Regions from separate parts of the Gracilibacillus sp. JCM 18860 genome, predicted to be linked through region 1. Evidence: predicted binding sites of a transcription regulator. Region 1 holds the regulator's gene; each other region holds the start of a gene.
The links. The regulator Rex, encoded in region 1, represses fermentation and respiration genes when NADH is low (regulators of the CRP and FNR family bind a similar motif). The targets are predictions, from matches to a motif close to TTGTGAAATATTTCACAA.
Positions count from the first base shown of each region.

Region 1 (6,288 bases):
AACGTAATCAATCGTGCCTTTCTGTACTTCTGCTTGAAATACTTCCCAAAGCTCCTCCCAAGAAACATTACGATCAATATGGTGCATTTGATACAGTTCAATGTGATCGGTCTGCAATCGTTTAAGTGACCCTTCTAAATGACGACGTACCTTATAAGCAGATAAAAATCTTCCCTCATTCGGTCCATCGTTCTGATCCCCCATGTTATTATAGACTTTGGTAGCAAGTACAACCTTCTCCCTGCGATTTCCGCCTTGAGCAAACCAACGACCAATAATTTCTTCTGTCCAGCCGTGACGACCTTGACCACGATAACCACCATATACATTTGCGGTATCAAAGAAGTTTAAGCCTGCATCGAGTGCCGCATCCATAATTTTGTGTGCTTCCTTTTCTTCAGTAGACGGACCAAAATTCATGGTTCCTAAGCAAAGTCTACTTACCTTCATGCCTGTACGACCTAGATTGGTGTATTCCATTTATTTCCCCTCCTCCTATGTACTTAGCTTCTCTCTTACATTATAGGAGATTAATATAATTCAAACAAATCTGATTACTTTTCTTTTGAAAAAATTAATCATGGTAAGAAGGGGAGACAGCGTATTAGGCTACGCCAACTCACTATGAATGGAATCAAAGTTCAACGGATGTCGTTTTGAACCTTCCAAAGTTTTTCAAAAGTGAAACTTCTCCATCCATTTATCCATTATTTCTTCGATCAACCTGCTAGTTCACTCAAACCGGATCCACTCTTATTGAAGAAATGCTACTCTTTAAGCACATTTTCCTTAATTAAGGTGTCACTTTTAGATGATTCGGTAATTATTAAAATACATCATCTCTAACCGTCAGCAATGAAAAAGGCTTCTCAAAAGTTAAATCAACTAATGAGAAGCCTTTTTATATACTTGATATTAGCATTTTGTTAACAAACAAAAACCCTTATACATTAAGTGTTTGAGCGGTTATTACATCATGCCGCCCATTCCAGGCATTCCGCCGCCCATTCCACTCATATCAGGCGCTGCGCCACCTTCTTCTGGAATGTCCGCTACTACCGCTTCAGTAGTAAGGAACATAGCCGCTACAGATGCTGCGTTTTGAAGTGCAGAACGTGTAACTTTTGTTGGGTCAACGATACCTGCATCGATCATGTTTACCCATTCTCCAGATGCTGCATTGAAACCAATGCCTACATCTTCGCCTTTTAGGCGTTCTACGATGATAGATCCTTCTAATCCAGCATTTGCTGCGATTTGGCGTACTGGTTCTTCTAGTGCGCGAAGTACGATATTAACACCAGTAGCTTCATCACCATCTAGGCTGATTTCAGCCACTTGTTTATAAACGTTAAGTAGTGCAGTACCACCACCAGAAACGATACCTTCTTCTACCGCTGCGCGAGTAGAGTTCAATGCATCCTCAATGCGTAGCTTGCGTTCTTTTAATTCTGTTTCTGTTGCAGCACCAACTTTTACTACTGCTACACCACCAGAAAGTTTTGCAAGACGCTCTTGTAATTTTTCTTTATCAAATTCAGAAGTAGTTTCTTCTACTTGTGCACGGATTTGAGCAACACGAGAAGCAATTTGCTCGGAATCTCCAGAGCCTTCTACAATAGTAGTGTTTTCTTTCGTTACTACAACTTTAGAAGCACGACCTAATTGGTCAATCGTTGTATTTTTAAGATCAAGTCCAAGATCTTCTGTAATAACCTCAGAACCTGTTAATACAGCGATATCTTCAAGCATTGCTTTACGACGATCACCGAATCCAGGAGCTTTCACTGCTACTACATTAAACGTACCACGTAGTTTGTTTAATACAAGTGTTGCAAGTGCTTCCCCTTCAACATCTTCAGCAATCATTAATAATGGTTTACCTTGCTGAACTACTTGCTCAAGCACTGGTAATACTTCTTGAATATTGTTGATTTTTTTATCTGTAATTAAGATATAAGGATCATCAAGCACTGCTTCCATTTTATCTTGGTCTGTTACCATGTATGGAGAAGAGTATCCACGGTCAAATTGCATACCTTCTACTACTTCTAACTCTGTATTGAAGCCTTTTGATTCTTCGATAGTAATAACACCATCATTACCTACGCGCTCCATAGCTTCAGCGATTAATTGACCAACTTCATTATCACCAGAAGAGATAGACGCAACTTGAGCGATCGATTCTTTGCTTTCGATTGGTTTAGATACTTTACGTAATTCCTCTGTAGCTACCTCTACTGCTTTTTCAATACCACGGCGCACCCCTACTGGATTCGCACCAGAAGCTACGTTTTTCAAGCCTTCCTGGATCATTGCTTGAGCGAGTACTGTAGCAGTTGTTGTACCATCACCTGCAACATCATTTGTTTGAGATGCTACCTCTGATACTAATTGAGCACCCATGTTTTCGAATTTATCTTCTAATTCGATTTCTTTAGCAATAGTTACCCCATCGTTTGTAATAAGTGGAGAACCATACTTCTTATCTAATACAACGTTACGACCTTTTGGTCCTAATGTTACTTTAACTGCATTCGCAAGTGTATCTACCCCACGTAGCATTGCGCGACGTGCATCTTCACTAAATTTAATTTCTTTAGCCATGAAAAATACCTCCCTGAATATTTAAATGATATGATATTTATCCAAACGTACTTCGCTACATACTTAGCCGATAATCGCTAAAATATCACTTTCACGAAGAATTAAGTATTCTTTACCTTCATACTTCACTTCTGTACCGGCAAATTTTGAGAAAATAATGTTGTTTCCTTCTTCAACTTCAAGCGCCACTTTCTCACCATTTTCCGTTACACGACCAGAACCAACAGCTACTACCTTACCTTCTTGTGGTTTTTCTTTCGCAGAATCTGGAAGAACAATCCCACTCGCTGTTTTTTCTTCTTGCTCTACAAGCTCAATAATGACACGATCACCTAATGGTTTTAGCATGTTTAAAAACCTCCTTGAAATTGACTTTATTTAGATTTTTATCATTTTAGCACTCGATCACCCTGAGTGCTAACACAATTATTATAATAATGAAATCTATTTTTTTTTGCAAGTACAAAGTATAAATTTTTTTAAAAATTTTTTAATATCTCTTGTTAATGGGAATGCTATCGATCTCTTTGCAATTTTACGGCATTTCCAAACAGCCGTACTAGTATGAGTTTTTATTATTGTAGGAACCCTAATAAAGTGTGGTTTCAATAAAAGGGGTTTTGAGCTTCGTGGAGTAAGCAGAGGGACACCATCTATTATTTTTAAGAACAACACATTTATTTAAAAATAACTTTAGACGAACTATTTCAATTTTATTCTAAAATTATGTTAAAATACGTATCATGTAAGAAAAAAATAAAAAGGAGTCGTTTGAATTTGCCTGCCAAGTATATTTATATAATTCTTACCTATGTTGCGGTACAATTGTCAGCTTTTCTTGTTATACCATTTCGGTTGTACACAAACGTAGATCCATTAACATTAATGGTTGGATGGAATATCGGTAGCTTCGTTCTTGCTTTGATTATCTCTTGCTATTTACTAAGAGATGAAATCAATTCTTTCTTTCAATCACGGGATAAAAGAATTGGACAAATTGTATTATGGACAATACTCGGTTTCTTCTTAGTATTAATTGCTCAGGTAGCATCCACCGTCATTGAACGTTTTGTATTTGGTGCACCAGTTGGTTCTGAAAATACGATGCAATTGATGCAAGTAGCGAGACAAGCACCAATATTTATTATTCTTATTTCTATTTTAGGTCCAATCCTGGAGGAGCTCGTATTCCGTAAAGCGATTTTTGGTTCCCTATATAAAAAAATGAACTTCTTCTTTGCCGGAATTATTTCAGGGGTTTTATTTGCTGTCTTGCATAACGATTTCAGTCATCTCTTAACCTATATAGCAGTTGCATTTGTGCTTGCCTTTATCTATGTCGAAACCAAAAGAATTCTCGTACCTATTCTTGCACATATGGCGATGAACACATTTGCAGTCATTGGGCAATTATCACTTGATCCAGAAGAAATGGAACAAATGCTAGAACAGGTACAGTTCATCTTAGTTGGGGGCTTTTAAAAACATGAGATTTTCACCATTGGGCTCTGCCATCATCTATTTCATTTTGGGCTCATTATTTATCTATATTGGCATAAAATCTGCCGATGATACGGTATTTAATTTCATTACACTTGCATTAGCGTTTTTTGCTACCATTGATTTCGTTGTTGCAATACGACTAGTAAGCTTACATTTTAAAATTAAAAAGGCGAAGAAAAAATAAGAAGTGCCTCTCATCAGCACTTCTTATTTTTCCTCTATTTCTAATGGATAATGCTTCATAAAATAAACGAGTGACTGCAGCTCTACTGATAGGTCAATATGGTGGACGCGAACATTATCTGGAACGGTAATCCTTGCAGGGGTAAAGTTTAAGATACCTTTTATTCCTGCTTTCACCAGTCGATCTGCCATAGACTGCGCTTCAGAAACTGGTACGGTAAGAATAGCTACCTGAATATCTCCTATTTTTTCTTCTAATTCATCTATATGATGAACATTGACATTTCGAATCTCTGTTCCTACCTTGATTGGATCCGCATCAAATGCCACTTCTATCTTCGTATTATTGTTTTTGGTAAAATTATAATTTAAAAAAGCGGTTCCTAAATTCCCGACACCAATCAGGACAACAGGCGTATTCTCATCCTGGTCTAAGGTTTTACGGAAAAAGCCGAGTAAGTAATCGACATTGTAGCCATATCCTTTTTTTCCTAATGCACCAAAATACGAAAAATCTCTGCGAATGGTAGCAGAGTCGACCTTCATTGCAAGACTAAGTTCCTTTGATGAGACACGGTCTTTACCTTGGATATGTAAATTATTCAAAAAACGATAATATAAAGGTAATCGCTTCGCTGTAGCTTGTGGAATTTTATGTTGATTAGGCATCCTCTATTCCCCTTATTTCTTCATTAAATATTATTCTCTCTTTATTCTAACAGAAAAAAAGAAAAAAGTCGTGAAATTGTTCACTTGTCTATCTACTTCCCTTACTTGCAGTTCGTTCGCCTTTTAGATACACTTACATCATTGAGGTGAACGATGATGATTTATTTACAGGTGAACAATTTAACCAAACGATTTGGTGCTGAGCTGATCTTATCTAATATAAAACTAGAAATTAAACAAAATGACCGGATTGCCATTGTTGGTCGAAATGGTGCGGGAAAATCTACCTTATTAAATATAATTGCAGGTAACCTTAGCTATGATGAAGGAGAGATCCATAAACCAAAGGATGTTACCTTAGGATATCTTGCCCAACATACGGGACTTGATTCTACAGAAACGATCTGGGATGAAATGTTAAAGATCTTTTCCCATTTGTTAAAGGAAGAAAAGGAACTGAGAAGCATGGAACAGCAAATGGGAGATTCTGATCTATTAGCAGATACAGAAAAATATCAACAACTACTAGTAAGCTATGACCGCAAACAAGAAGCATTTAAGCAAGCTGGTGGCTATGAATATGAGCCTGAAATCAAAGCCGTTCTAAACGGTCTAGATTTTCCTGAATCCATGTGGGACACATCGATTGCCACATTAAGTGGTGGTCAGAAGACGAGACTCGCCCTTGGAAAGCTTCTTCTAACAAAACCTAATGTACTAATACTAGATGAGCCAACCAATCATCTAGATATTCAAACCTTAACATGGCTTGAAGGCTATCTAAACAGCTATCAAGGTGCCGTTGTGATCGTATCCCATGACCGATACTTCCTTGATAAAACGGTTCAAATTGTCTATGAAATTTCGCGTCATGAATCGAAGAAGTATCACGGTAATTACAGTAAATATTTAAAGCAAAAAGCAGCCAATTATGAACGTGATAGGAAGCTTTACGAAAAACAACAAACCGAAATAAAGCGAATGGAAGATTTTATACAGAAAAATATTGTGAGAGCCTCCACGACGAAAAGAGCACAAAGCAGACGCAAACAGTTAGAAAAAATGGAAGTAATGGACAAGCCACTTGGTGATGAGGGCTCTGCCAAATTTAGTTTCAACGTGGAGCGTAGGAGCGGTAATGATGTCCTCAAGGTAAATGACCTAGCATTCCGTTATAACAATGCTGAGCCCTTTACTTTTGAAAATCTTAATCTTGAGCTAACCCGTGGTGAGAGCATGGCCCTTGTTGGCCCAAATGGTGTCGGAAAATCTACATTATTAAAAAATATAATCGGCGAACTAGATCCTGATAAGGGTGCCATACAA
Region 1 covers NZ_AP043868.1:1,857,554-1,863,841, forward strand. Annotated here, with positions in the region: gene ACZ5R4_RS09440 (aldo/keto reductase) at 1-480, opposite strand, end outside; gene groL (chaperonin GroEL) at 970-2,607, opposite strand; gene groES (co-chaperone GroES) at 2,671-2,955, opposite strand; gene ACZ5R4_RS09455 (CPBP family intramembrane glutamic endopeptidase) at 3,385-4,089, shown strand; gene ACZ5R4_RS09460 (DUF4305 domain-containing protein) at 4,094-4,294, shown strand; gene ACZ5R4_RS09465 (redox-sensing transcriptional repressor Rex) at 4,318-4,962, opposite strand; gene ACZ5R4_RS09470 (ABC-F family ATP-binding cassette domain-containing protein) at 5,119-6,288, shown strand, end outside.

Region 2 (6,288 bases), 440 kb from region 1:
ATTAGAATAATAGCAACCTGAGTTAAAGTGGATTGCCATGCAACCATGATAATGAGCGCTATAAGTGCAATGGCTTTTCTCGAAAGATCTGGTGCTAGCTTCGTACCCATACCCATAATAGCATGTGCTACTACAGCAACTGCCACAATTTTTAAACCGTGAATAAAGCTTGCATCATAAAAAGAGAATTGATGGAGCGCAAGCGCGAATAACATAAGGACTATAACGGAAGGTAAAGTAAATCCGATAAATGCAAAAATTCCACCTAAGATACCTCCACGTATCATTCCAATCCCAATACCAACTTGACTACTAGCTGGTCCTGGTAAGAACTGGCATAGTGCCACTAAATCTGCATAGCTTTTTTCATCTAGCCATTTTTTACGACGCACGTATTCCTCGTGAAAATAACCGAGGTGTGCGATCGGCCCACCAAAGGAGGTGAATCCCAATCTTGTCGCGATCCATAAAATATTAAGATAGTTTTGTAAATTTTTTTTCATAAAGCCTCCTTAAAATGAAATAGTTAGTTCTCATTCTACTAATAGATACATTAATCGACAAGGCTATATTTTGTAAATTTTTCTTTACAATGGATATTAAAAATTTATAAAGTAAATGACAGTAGCTAAGATGAGGATAACAATACTTACAAAAAGCAGTGCATATTTTTTAGAAGTATAGGCAGCTTGAAGGTCACTCCAATTGTTCGGTTCGATTCCACTAATCCAAAAAATAATAATAGCAGAAAGTAAGATGGCACTAATATTGACTAGTAATAACAAAATAGGGGTAACAGCTTCTTCAAACGCTGCAGAACCAATCATCATCCCGAATACAATAGCTGGGGGAAGTAATGCCACAGATACCATAACGCCTACAAGCGCCTCCGATACTCTTCTTGCAAAAGACAACGCGCCAGCGGCACCTGCTGCAATGGCCACAACGATATCCATTAATTCAATATTCGTTCGAGCTAGAAATTCTCTACTTTGGCTTGGTAATGGAAAGATGACTCCAAATAAGATGGCAATACTAATAGGAATTACAAGACCGAGTAGCGCAGTTGTAACAGCTTTTTTTATTATTTGATAATCTCCTAGGATGGAAGAAAATGCAATAGCAGTAAATGGTCCAATTAAGGGAGCAATCACCATTGCACCAATAACAATAGCAGCACTGTCTTTGACAATTCCTGCAGTTGCTACAATAGCTGATAAAATAAGTAACCAAATGTAATTCAAGTTGATTCTACTAGAAGATTGAACTACATTATATAACTCGTGCCTACTCGCTCGAGCGATTTCTCTATTTTCTTCTTCCTTTTCATTTGGAGCAACTTCTTGTTTTATTCGGGGTAAATAGGTGGAGATGTTGTATAGAATTACTTTCAATTCATTTGTTTGATCATCATTCACTTCAAGAAAATCAAGGATTTCCTCTGTTTGTTTTTTATTAAGGACTATTTTCACTAGTTGTACTTGCTTAGAGACTTGGTGATGCCATTTTTCAATATATTCATATGCCTTAATCTCTTTTTCAAATGCCTCAAACCGGTCAGTAGGAATGTATACTTCGATTAATTGGAGTTCCATGCTTGCCAATCCCTTCACAACAACATTAGTAAGATTTTACCCAATGATAGGATTATTATAAGTGTAGGGGGGGCTAACCATAGAACTCCATCGATTATTTATTTAGGGAATGTTAATGTAACTGTTGTTCCTTTGTTTAATTCACTATCAAAGTCAATTGTTCCTTCGTGCATTTCCACAAGATTCTTCACAATCGAAAGTCCTAAACCTGTTCCACCATTTGCTCTAGATCTAGATTTATCGACTCGATAAAACCGTTCAAATAAGAACGGAATATCTTGTTTTTTTATTCCGATACCTGTATCGATAATTTTTACCTGAATGTGATTTCCTATATCGGTTACTTCTATTTTTATTTCTCCTTTTTCTGTATAACGGACTGCATTTTCGATAAGATTAGTAAAAATTTGCTCCATCCGATTCTTATCTGCATATAAGTGAAGAGGGGTATTCGGTGTATGGACATTTAGCTTTAAACCCTTTTGATTCGCTCTAAATTGTGAACGACGCATCATTTCTTCTGCTAGCATATTGAGATTAAATGCTTCCTTGTTTAAATCAATTTTACCCTCTTCAATTTTGGATAAATCGGTTAAATCATCCATTAAATTACTAATATGGTCTGCTTCATTTTCAATAATTTCAAGAAACTCTTGTTTTTCTTCTTCTGATTGGTACATTTCATGTCTTACTGCATTAGCATATCCCTTTACGTAGGTTAATGGTGTTTTTAACTCATGGGTAATATTAGAAAAAAATTCATTTCTGTTTGTCTGATATCTCTCAAGAGTTTGTGACAGATGATTTATGGCAGTTGCGAGTGATCCAATCTCATCATTTGCTTGATAGTCTACTTTTCGAGAGAAATCTTTTTTCTCCGCTATTTGTTTTGCGACTTTCTCCATAGCTATTAGTGGACCACCAATTTTTTTGGAAATAAAGATAGTAAAGCCTATTGCCAGACCAATTGCACCTAGACTTGCTAAAATTACGAGGATGATAATATTATGAATAGAATTACTGATTAAACCAAAGGACGAGAATAAGATCACACTAGCATTTTCCTCATTTTTATTTTCTTTCACAATCGGTTGACCGACCTTTAAATAGGTAGAACCATTAAAGGAGACCTCCTCAATAACTGTTTCGCCTTTATGAAGATGCTGTAATTGATCGTCTGTTACTATTTGATTCGTTAATTCATCATGCCAATTTGCCTTTGTAATAATTTTACCATCTTGATCGACAATGACAGCACTTGTATTCGTCATTTCTGTTAAATGCTCTAATAACTGAATATTTTCAGGATCTTCTAATTCATTAATTTCCCCAGCATATTTTTCCGATAATTGCACAAGCTGTGTTTCTGTTTGATTAATGGAATAATTTAGAATAAGCTGTAAGACAATATATCCAAATGGAATTAAAATGATTAATTGCAAAAATAAAATCGTCGCACCAATTTTAAAAACCACACTATTTAACCTCATTGGAATCCTCCGTTATAAATTTATAACCAACTCCCCAAATAGTTTGAATTGGCTGATAAGGAAGTCCTGCTTTTTTTAATTTATCTCTCACATAGCGAACGTGTGAATCCACTGTTCTTATATCGACAATCTCATCCATTCCCCAAATCATATCCAATAATTGTTCCCTCGTATATACGCGATTTGGATGGGAGGCAAGCAAGTATAGAAGATCGAATTCTTTTGGGCTATACTTCAGGTCATTTCCTTTTACCTTCACAGATCTAGCTTGAGGATCAATAGACCATTCTGCAAAGTTTACCTGCTGATTCGTCGTCTTTTCCTTTGTATGGGAAAAATGTCTGAGCTGTACTTTCATACGTGCAATCAGCTCTTCTGGCTCAAATGGCTTGACGATATAATCATCTGCACCAATGTTTAACCCTTCTACCTTTTGTGATGTATCATTTAATGCGGTCAATAAGATGATAGGTACATCTGGTCTCATTTCCTTCATCTTCTTACATGCTTCCATCCCATCTAATTCCGGCATCATAATATCTAGTAACACAATACTTACATCGTTCTCTTTCATTTTATCAATGGCTTCCCTACCATTGGAAGCTTCTATCCATTCATATTTATTGCGAAGATGTAGCTTAAGCATTGTTCGCATTTGCCTTTCGTCATCTACAATTAAAACTGTCGGTTTTATCATGTCTATCCCTCTTTAGCTAAAATAATCCTCATTAAAATAGTATAGAAATTTGATGGAATAGTAAAGGTTCCAGTCTTTTTCAATTTGTTGTATCACAGTGCTAACCATCTAATCATAAAAGTTATGTTATCAATGTCTGTGATCTTTTTCACTATTTCCTATTTGTGCATTACGTAAAACACTTTCACTTCCTTTTCTATTCCCTCTTTGGTTCAAAATTGAACTTTCTATGACAAATTTTCTTTCATCATAATTTCATCATATTTAGATGTAACAATGGAGAAGAAAGAGGGGTAATCATTCCCATTACTGAACTGGATTTGTTTTGTATAGATGCTTTATGGAGGGAGTAATAAGATGAAGGCATTGAAAAAGGTCTATGGTCTATTTTTATTATTAGTCACACCGCTAATACTTGCTGGTTGTGAAAATAAATTAATAGTTTTTGATCCGAAGGGACCTGTAGCTAGAAATTTATCAGATTTAATTATATTCTCTATTATTTTTATGCTCATTATAGTAGCAGTAGTATTCATTTTGTTCACTGTCATTGTGTGGAAATATCGGGCAAGACCAAATGATGGAGATTTTGAACCGAAAGAAGAGAAAGGGAACCATATTTTAGAAATCATATGGTTTGGTATCCCTGTATTGATCGTTATTGCATTGATGATCCCTACAACAAAAACGATCTATGAAGTGGAAGATATCCCGCAAGGATATGAAGAGGAAGAACCACTTGTTATCCATGTAACTTCAGCTGACTGGAAATGGATATTTAGCTATCCAGACCAAAATATTGAAACAGTGAACTATATTAATATTCCGAAGGATCATCCAGTGCAATTTAAACTAACCTCAGCTGGAACGATGCAATCCTTCTGGGTACCTGAATTGGGTGGCCAAAAATATACCATGGCAAATATGCAAACAAACCTTTACTTAGTTGCAGACCAAGAAGGCTCTTTTTATGGTAGAAATACTAACTTCAATGGTAGAGGTTATGCCCATATGGATTTCGAAGTCCAAGCACAATCTAAAGAGGACTTTAATGAATGGATTCATGATGTGAAGAAAACAGCAAACAAACTAACAGAGGATCAATATGATGAGTTGTTAGAGCCTGGAGTGGTTGGTCGTATGACCTTTAATAATACTCATTTAGATTGGATAGACCATGCTAAAGGCGGATCAGCCGATTATATTCATCCTGAACTTTATGAGATTCAGCATGGAGAAGAAAAAGAGCAAGAATTAGATGGTCAACCTGAAATAGAATCTAAGCATCAATCAGAAAACGACCAGTCCGAACAACATAGTGATTCCTCCCATATGGAAGATCACTCTAATCATTAAAAGAGGTGGTGAAGAACATGTCCTTAGATGAATTTTTTGTAACTGGTGATCCATTAATACTAGGATCTCAAATTGCAATTGGCTTAACGATGATTGGGCTTTTAGCATTGATCACTTATTTAAAGAGATGGAAATGGTTGTGGAATGAATGGTTTACAACTGTTGATCATAAAAAAATTGGAATTATGTACATTATCTCAGGTGTCTTAATGTTTTTCAGAGGGGGAGTTGATGGGCTATTAATGAAGGCTCAAACCTCCAGACCTGAGTTAGACTTTTTAGATGCACAGCACTATGATGAGATCTTCACAACACATGGTGTGATCATGATTTTATTTATGGCAATGCCAATGTTAATCGGGATTATGAACGTTGTTGTTCCATTACAAATAGGAGCACGAGACGTTGCTTTCCCTAAATTAAATGCATTAAGTTTTTGGCTATTCTTTGCTGCAGCGATGCTATTTAACGTATCCTTTGTTATTGGCGGTTCGCCAGATGCAGGATGGACATCTTATTTTCCTCTAGCAGGTAAGGAATTTACTCCTGGCGTCGGAAATAACTATTATGCAATAGCCATTCAGATCGCCGGTATTGGGACATTGATGTCAGGGATTAACTTTGTTGTGACAATTATAAAAATGCGTGCACCTGGTATGTCTTGGATGAAGATGCCTATCTTTGTATGGACTAGTTTAATCACATCCATCATTATCGTGGCAGCATTCCCAATCTTCACTGTTGCTTTACTATATATGTCCATGGACCGTTTATTCGGTACACACTTCTTTACTGTGGCGAGTGGTGGAGATCCAATGCTATGGCTCAACTTGTTCTGGTTATGGGGACACCCAGAAGTTTATATTGTTGTGCTACCAGCTTTCGGTATGTTCTCTGAGGTTATTGCTACTTTTGCACGTAAAAATTTATATGGCTATAAATCTATGGTATTTGCCGTTGCGGGTATCGCATTTCTAAGTATGCTCGTATGGGTACACCATTTCTATACAATGGGTAATAGTGCGGCAGTTAACTCAATCTTCTCCTTAACTACCATGATGATTGCCATACCGACAGGAGTAAAAATATTTAACTGGCTATTTACTTTAAGAAAAGGTCGAATTGAATTTTCAACGTCGATGCTTTGGGC
Region 2 covers NZ_AP043868.1:1,421,873-1,428,160, reverse strand. Annotated here, with positions in the region: gene chrA (chromate efflux transporter) at 1-503, opposite strand, end outside; gene ACZ5R4_RS07435 (TIGR00341 family protein) at 600-1,595, opposite strand; gene ACZ5R4_RS07430 (sensor histidine kinase) at 1,694-3,085, opposite strand; gene ACZ5R4_RS07425 (response regulator transcription factor) at 3,072-3,782, opposite strand; gene qoxA (cytochrome aa3 quinol oxidase subunit II) at 4,140-5,138, shown strand; gene qoxB (cytochrome aa3 quinol oxidase subunit I) at 5,156-6,288, shown strand, end outside.
Region 2: qoxA (cytochrome aa3 quinol oxidase subunit II) is a predicted target of Rex. The motif match lies at 3,919-3,936, and genes of this name have one in related genera.

Region 3 (6,288 bases), 1.0 Mb from region 1:
CTGTTAGATAGGGATGGAAAAGCAACCCTTCTGACCCAGGTGGAACGGATTCCGCTAGTGACGTAAGTAAATCGTATGAGCTCTCACCAGTCTGTTTTTCCTTTTCTACTTCTACATGGCCGAATTCATCCTTCAACCAACGAAAAATCATCCCACCATTATTGACAGGGCCACCAATAACCCAGTGCTTATCTGTTAAGGCATAACAGAAAATTCTTCCTTTTGGATCGGTAACAGGCTTATTGGTAACCGTACGAATGGCACCACTTGTTCCAATGGTTAGAGCGACGACCCCGGGTTCAATCGCATTTACTCCTAAATTAGACAATACCCCATCACTTGCACCAATTATAAAAGGGAGATTAGCAGGTATCCCGAGTTCTTCTGCATATTGTGGATATAGTCCTGTGACCGAATGGGTGGTGGCAACTGGAGTACTTAATTGTTCCTTCTTTATTTGCAGTAATTGCAGCACTTCTTGATCCCAGTCCAATTGCTCTAAATGAAACATTCCTGTTGCAGAAGCAATGGAATAATCAATAAGATATTGCCCAAATAACCGATAAAAAATATACTCTTTTATCGAGATAAATTTATGACTAGGCTGGAATAATTCAGGCTGTTCAGCTTTTAACCATATTAATTTCAGAAAAGGTGACATTGGGTGAATAGGTGTTCCAGTACGTAAGTATATTTGATGCCCATTAAGTGTTTGCTTTACTTTCTCCATGTAGGAAGAACTCCGATTATCTGCCCATGTAATAGAGTTAGTTAATGGCTTACCATCTTGATTCACGACCATTAAACTATGCATGGCCGAACTAAAAGAAATAAACTGGACCTTTTCTCCAGTAATATTTGCTTGCTTCATACTATCTTTAATGACAGTTATGACAGCCTGGAAGATTTCTTCAGGGTCTTGCTCTGCAACTTCTGGTCTTGGAGTATATAATGGGTACTCCACTCCTGCTCTGCTTAATGCCTTTCCGTTTTTATCAAAAACTACTGCTTTCGTACTTGTCGTGCCGATATCAACACCAATCATAACATCGCTCATACTGATAGATCCCTCCTATGTAAAATGGGCATAAAAAGCTATGCCCATCTGAAAATTATGAAATAAAAATACCTAGTAACAGTGCAACAGATAAACCGACAAGACCGATTAATGTTTCCATAACGGTCCAGGATTTTAGTGTATCCTTAACATCTAAACCAAAATATCGTCCAACTAGCCAAAAACCAGAGTCATTAACATGTGATAATACTGTTGCACCTGATGCAATTGCAATAACGATTAAGCCTAAAATTGGACCTTCGAGATTTAGGATATCAATTAATGGTGCGACAAGTCCTGCTGCAGTTACCATCGATACGGTTGCAGATCCTTGAGCCACACGAACAGCAGCTGCGATTAAAAATGCTAGTAGGATAGGTGGCAGATTAGAACCAGCCATCATATTTCCAATTACATCACCAACACCAGATTGAATTAAAACTTCTTTAAATACACCACCAGCCCCTGTTACTAATATAATAATCCCTGCAGGCTCTAATCCTTTGTTCGCAATATCTTGCACTTCTTGACGTGTGAAACCACGTTTTGTTCCTAAGAAGATAAAGGTAAGAATTGTTGCAATGGTTAAAGCGACAAAAGGGTGTCCTAAGAATGTAAAGATATCACGCGCAATATTCCCTTCGTCTAGAAAGAAATCGGAAAATGTATTACATAAAATTAATAATAACGGTGTTAAGATGATCGAAGCTATTAAAGGAAAACTAGGCAACTCTCGATCATACTCTACTTCTTCCATATTCATATACTCTGGAACAACAACATGCAGTCGTTTTGAAATATATCGTGCGAATAGTGGACCAGCAATAATCATGGAAGGGATACCGGCAAGTGCACCGAACAAAATAACCCATCCTAAATCGGCTCCGACTAAATCTGCAACCGCAATTGGTCCAGGGGTTGGCGGTATAAAACTATGTGTAACCGCTAAACCAGCGAGTAAAGGAATACCATAGTATAATAATGATTTCCCTGTTTTCTTTGCTAAACCGTATACAATGGGAACAAGAATGATAAATCCAACATCAAAAAAGACAGGAATTGCGACAAGAAAGCCTGTAATTCCTAAAGACCATTGTGCTTTATCTTCTCCAAGCCTATTAATCATTGTTCGCGCTAGACGATCGGCACCACCTGAAACCTCCAGCATTTGCCCGAACATAGCACCTAAACCGACAACAACAGCAACAAAGCCTAAGGTTCCTCCCATTCCTTTTTCCATCGTGTCCACTACATCACCAAGAGGCATTCCTGCCAAGATGCCGACAATTAAACTGACTACTAATAAGGCAACGAAAGCGTGTAATTTCGTACGAATAACTAGAAATAATAATAGAAAAATTCCTGCTAATGCAATAAGTATTAACATCTGATCTGACATATGGTTACCACCCTTTATTTAATATTTTTATCACCATAGATCTTCTTTCGAGGAAAACTCCTTTATGCGTCTATGACAGCATGGCCGCCAAATTCATTTCGGAGTGCAGCGACAACTTTTCCAGTAAATGTGTCCTCTTCTTGTGAGCGATAGCGCATCATCAGAGCAAGTGTAATGACAGGTGCCGCCATCTCATAATCGAGTGCTGTCTCCACTGTCCATTTGCCTTCTCCAGATGAATGCATGATTCCTTTTATTTGTTCGAGGTTTGGATCTTTTTCAAAAGCCTTTTCTGTTAGTTCCATTAACCAAGAACGGATGACAGAGCCATTATTCCAAACCTTGGCAACCTTTTCATAATTGTATGAAAAAGGACTTTTCTCCAGTATGTCAAATCCTTCTGCAATGGCTTGCATCATACCGTATTCCATCCCATTATGAACCATTTTCAAAAAGTGACCGCTTCCAATAGGTCCAGTATATAAGTAACCATCCTTAACGGTAAGGTCTTGAAAAAGTGACTTTATCTTATCGAACTCCTGCTGATCTCCACCGATCATCATACAGGCACCGTTCCGTGCACCTTCCACTCCACCGCTTGTCCCGCAATCAAAGAAATAAATGCTCTTTTCTTTACATGCATCCCCACGCTTAATCGAATCTTTATAATGAGCATTGCCACCATCAATCAATCGGTCACCGCTTTCAAGGCAATTTAATAAAGCTTGAAATACGGATTCTGTAGCATCTCCTGCTGGAACCATCATCCAAACAGTGCGTGGTGGTTCTAAACGATGCACAAGTTCTTTTATCGTGGAAACGGACTCGCCACCATCTGAAATAAACTGCTGTAGTGCTTCTTTATTCATATCGTGAGCTATGACCGTATAGTTTTTATCTAGTAAATTTAGTGATAATGAATAACCCATCTTCCCTAAACCTATCATTCCTATTTGCATGATGACCAATCCTCTTTCGAAAAAATTTTCGTTCTTCAACCATTATACGAAAAAAAATTCTTTTTTCAACCGTTTACAGAAAATATTTTTTTTCGTACACTATTCCTGTATAATGAGAACTAAAGGTTTTACAGGAGAATGCTAATGAGAAAAAGAGAGCAAACGTGCTTAGAGAAAGTGCGAAGAAATTATCCAAAATTCAGTGTTACGGAAAGAAAAATTGCTGATTATATTTTAGAAAATCCGAATCAAATTATTCATTCTTCAATTAATCAGTTGGCTGAGGATTTAGATGTTGCAGATTCCACTGTTTTTCGATTTTGTAAGCGGATAGGTTATAAAGGTTACCAAGCGATGAAGATTGCATTAGCTTCTGAGGTAGTATCTTCCATGCAACATATTCATGAAGAAGTCGATAGTAATGATGCGATCAATACAGTAGCTGCGAAGGTTTTTCGAACAAATATTCAATCTTTGGAAGAAACGTTAAAAATTATGGATGAAGAACAGTTACAAGAGGCAGTTAATATCCTATTATCAGCTCGACAAATTCACTTTTTTGGTAGTGGAGGATCTAACACAGTAGCGTTAGATGCATATCATAAATTTATTCGAACGGGATTGCAAGTACAAGCTGTAGTAGATACGCACTTTCAGTTAATGGCTGCTTCACAGCTGGATGAGAATGACTGTGCTGTGCTAATTTCCCACTCAGGGTCCTCAAAGGACATATTGCATATTTTAAATGTGTTGAAAAAAAATCAAGTAAAAACAATAGCTATTACAAACTTAGCTAAATCAACGTTAAGTGAAGCGGTACATATTCCATTATACACAAGCTCTGGGGAAACTGATTTTAGAACGGAGGCATTTTCTTCCCGGATTGCTCAGTTGACATTACTTGATTTATTATATGTGAATGTTTTGATGAATAGGGGAGAAAGAGGGCAAGAGGCGTTAAATAAGATGCGAGAAGCGATTACGGTGAAAAGAATATAGCTTATAACAATTGCTGAGAAAATCTAATGGTGGTGTAAAAGAGAGACTTAGAATACATATGAATATCGCGAAAATTTACCCTATAGTTAAAGTGTCTGTTACTTTCGAAAAGTTAGAAAGTGGGCAGGCACTATTTTTTTGTAGAAAATTACTGTTGAAATACATTAAAAAATATGTGAAATAGTGATCAAAGTCACAGAAAGATCATCTGAATTAGAATATAATGGAAGTAAACATTCGATGATTATAGAAGTTTATGTGAATAATTGAGCATGATAGATTGCCTTCTTCAGTTGATGCAAGGCTCATTTTATCAGGCTTCAAAAAAAGGATGAATGGAGGATTAAAAAATGAAAAAGCTTGTGTTGATAGGAAATGGAATGGCGGGAATTCGAACAATAGAGGAAATTTTAAAGCTATTACCTGATTATTTTGATATAACGGTATTTGGAAAAGAGCCTTATCCTAACTATAACCGAATTCAATTATCTAAGGTTCTACAAGGAGATACAGAACTAAAGGACATTACATTGAATGAATGGCAGTGGTATGAGGATCACAACATTTTACTGTATCCCGGAGAAACGGTGGTGAAAATTGATAAGAAGAGGCAACTTGTCTATACCGATAAAGGGAAAGAAGCCCCATTTGATCATTTAATTATCGCAACTGGGTCGACCCCATTTATCTTACCCATTCCTGGTGCAGATAAAGAGGGGGTCACAGGATTTCGTGATATATCAGATTGTGAAAGAATGATCAAAGTATCTGACAAATATCGACATGCAACGGTTATTGGTGGAGGCCTTTTAGGATTAGAAGCGGCGCGTGGTTTATTGAATTTAGGGATGGACGTCGATGTGGTGGAATTGTCCGATTATTTGATGGAGGCCCAATTAGACCGAACAGCGGGAGAATTATTGCAGGAAGAGCTAGAAAGACAAGGGATGCAATTTCATTTAAATACACAAACAGTGGAAGTGTTAGGAAACGGGCGTGTAACAGATGTAAAATTTAAGAATGGCAATACAATAGCGACAGATCTAGTAGTTATGGCAGTGGGTATTAGACCAAATGTAACACTTGCTCAAGAAGCAGGACTAGTAGTTAATCGAGGAATAGTGGTTAATGATTATATGGAAACAAGCTCAGCCAATATTTATGCTGTAGGAGAGTGTGTGGAGCATAATGAAAGGACGTATGGGCTTGTTGCTCCTTTATATGAACAAGGTCAAATCTTGGCAAAGCAAATTTGTGGAATGAATCACCAAGGCTATAAAGGATCTATCGTTTCTACCCAGTTAAAAGTGTCTGGAGTGGATGTGTTTTCAGCTGGTGTCATTAAAGAAACACCGGAAACAAAAGTGATGAAGGTATTTGATGAATGGCAGAAAACGTATAAAAAAATCGTCATTCATAATGGGAGGCTAATTGGTGCTGTTTTATATGGAGATACAAAAGAAGGAACGAAACTATTCAGTTACATCAAGAAACAAGCAAGTGTGGAGGACTACTTAGCAAGTTGGCAAAATACTGATGAGGAAGAAAGCATTGTGGCAACCATGAGTGATGATGAAATCATTTGTGGTTGTAATGGGGTGTCTAAAGGTGCCATAGTTAAAGCAATTAAGGAAGATGGTTTGACATCACTTGAAGAAGTAAAGAATTCTACCAATGCCGCACGTTCCTGTGGTCAATGCAAAGGAATGGTAACAGATTTATTAGAATTAACCTTAGGTGATGATTATAGTGACAATAGCAAAGAAACGATTTGTGGCTGTACCGATTTATCACACGAGGAAGTTGTTGCTGAAATCCGCCAAAAAGGTTTAACACTTACGAAAGAAGTAATGAATGTTCTAGATTGGAAAACG
Region 3 covers NZ_AP043868.1:2,904,641-2,910,928, forward strand. Annotated here, with positions in the region: gene gntK (gluconokinase) at 1-1,063, opposite strand, end outside; gene ACZ5R4_RS14760 (GntP family permease) at 1,113-2,456, opposite strand; gene gnd (phosphogluconate dehydrogenase (NAD(+)-dependent, decarboxylating)) at 2,519-3,415, opposite strand; gene ACZ5R4_RS14770 (MurR/RpiR family transcriptional regulator) at 3,560-4,414, shown strand; gene nirB (nitrite reductase large subunit NirB) at 4,765-6,288, shown strand, end outside.
Region 3: nirB (nitrite reductase large subunit NirB) is a predicted target of Rex. The motif match lies at 4,588-4,605, and genes of this name have one in related genera.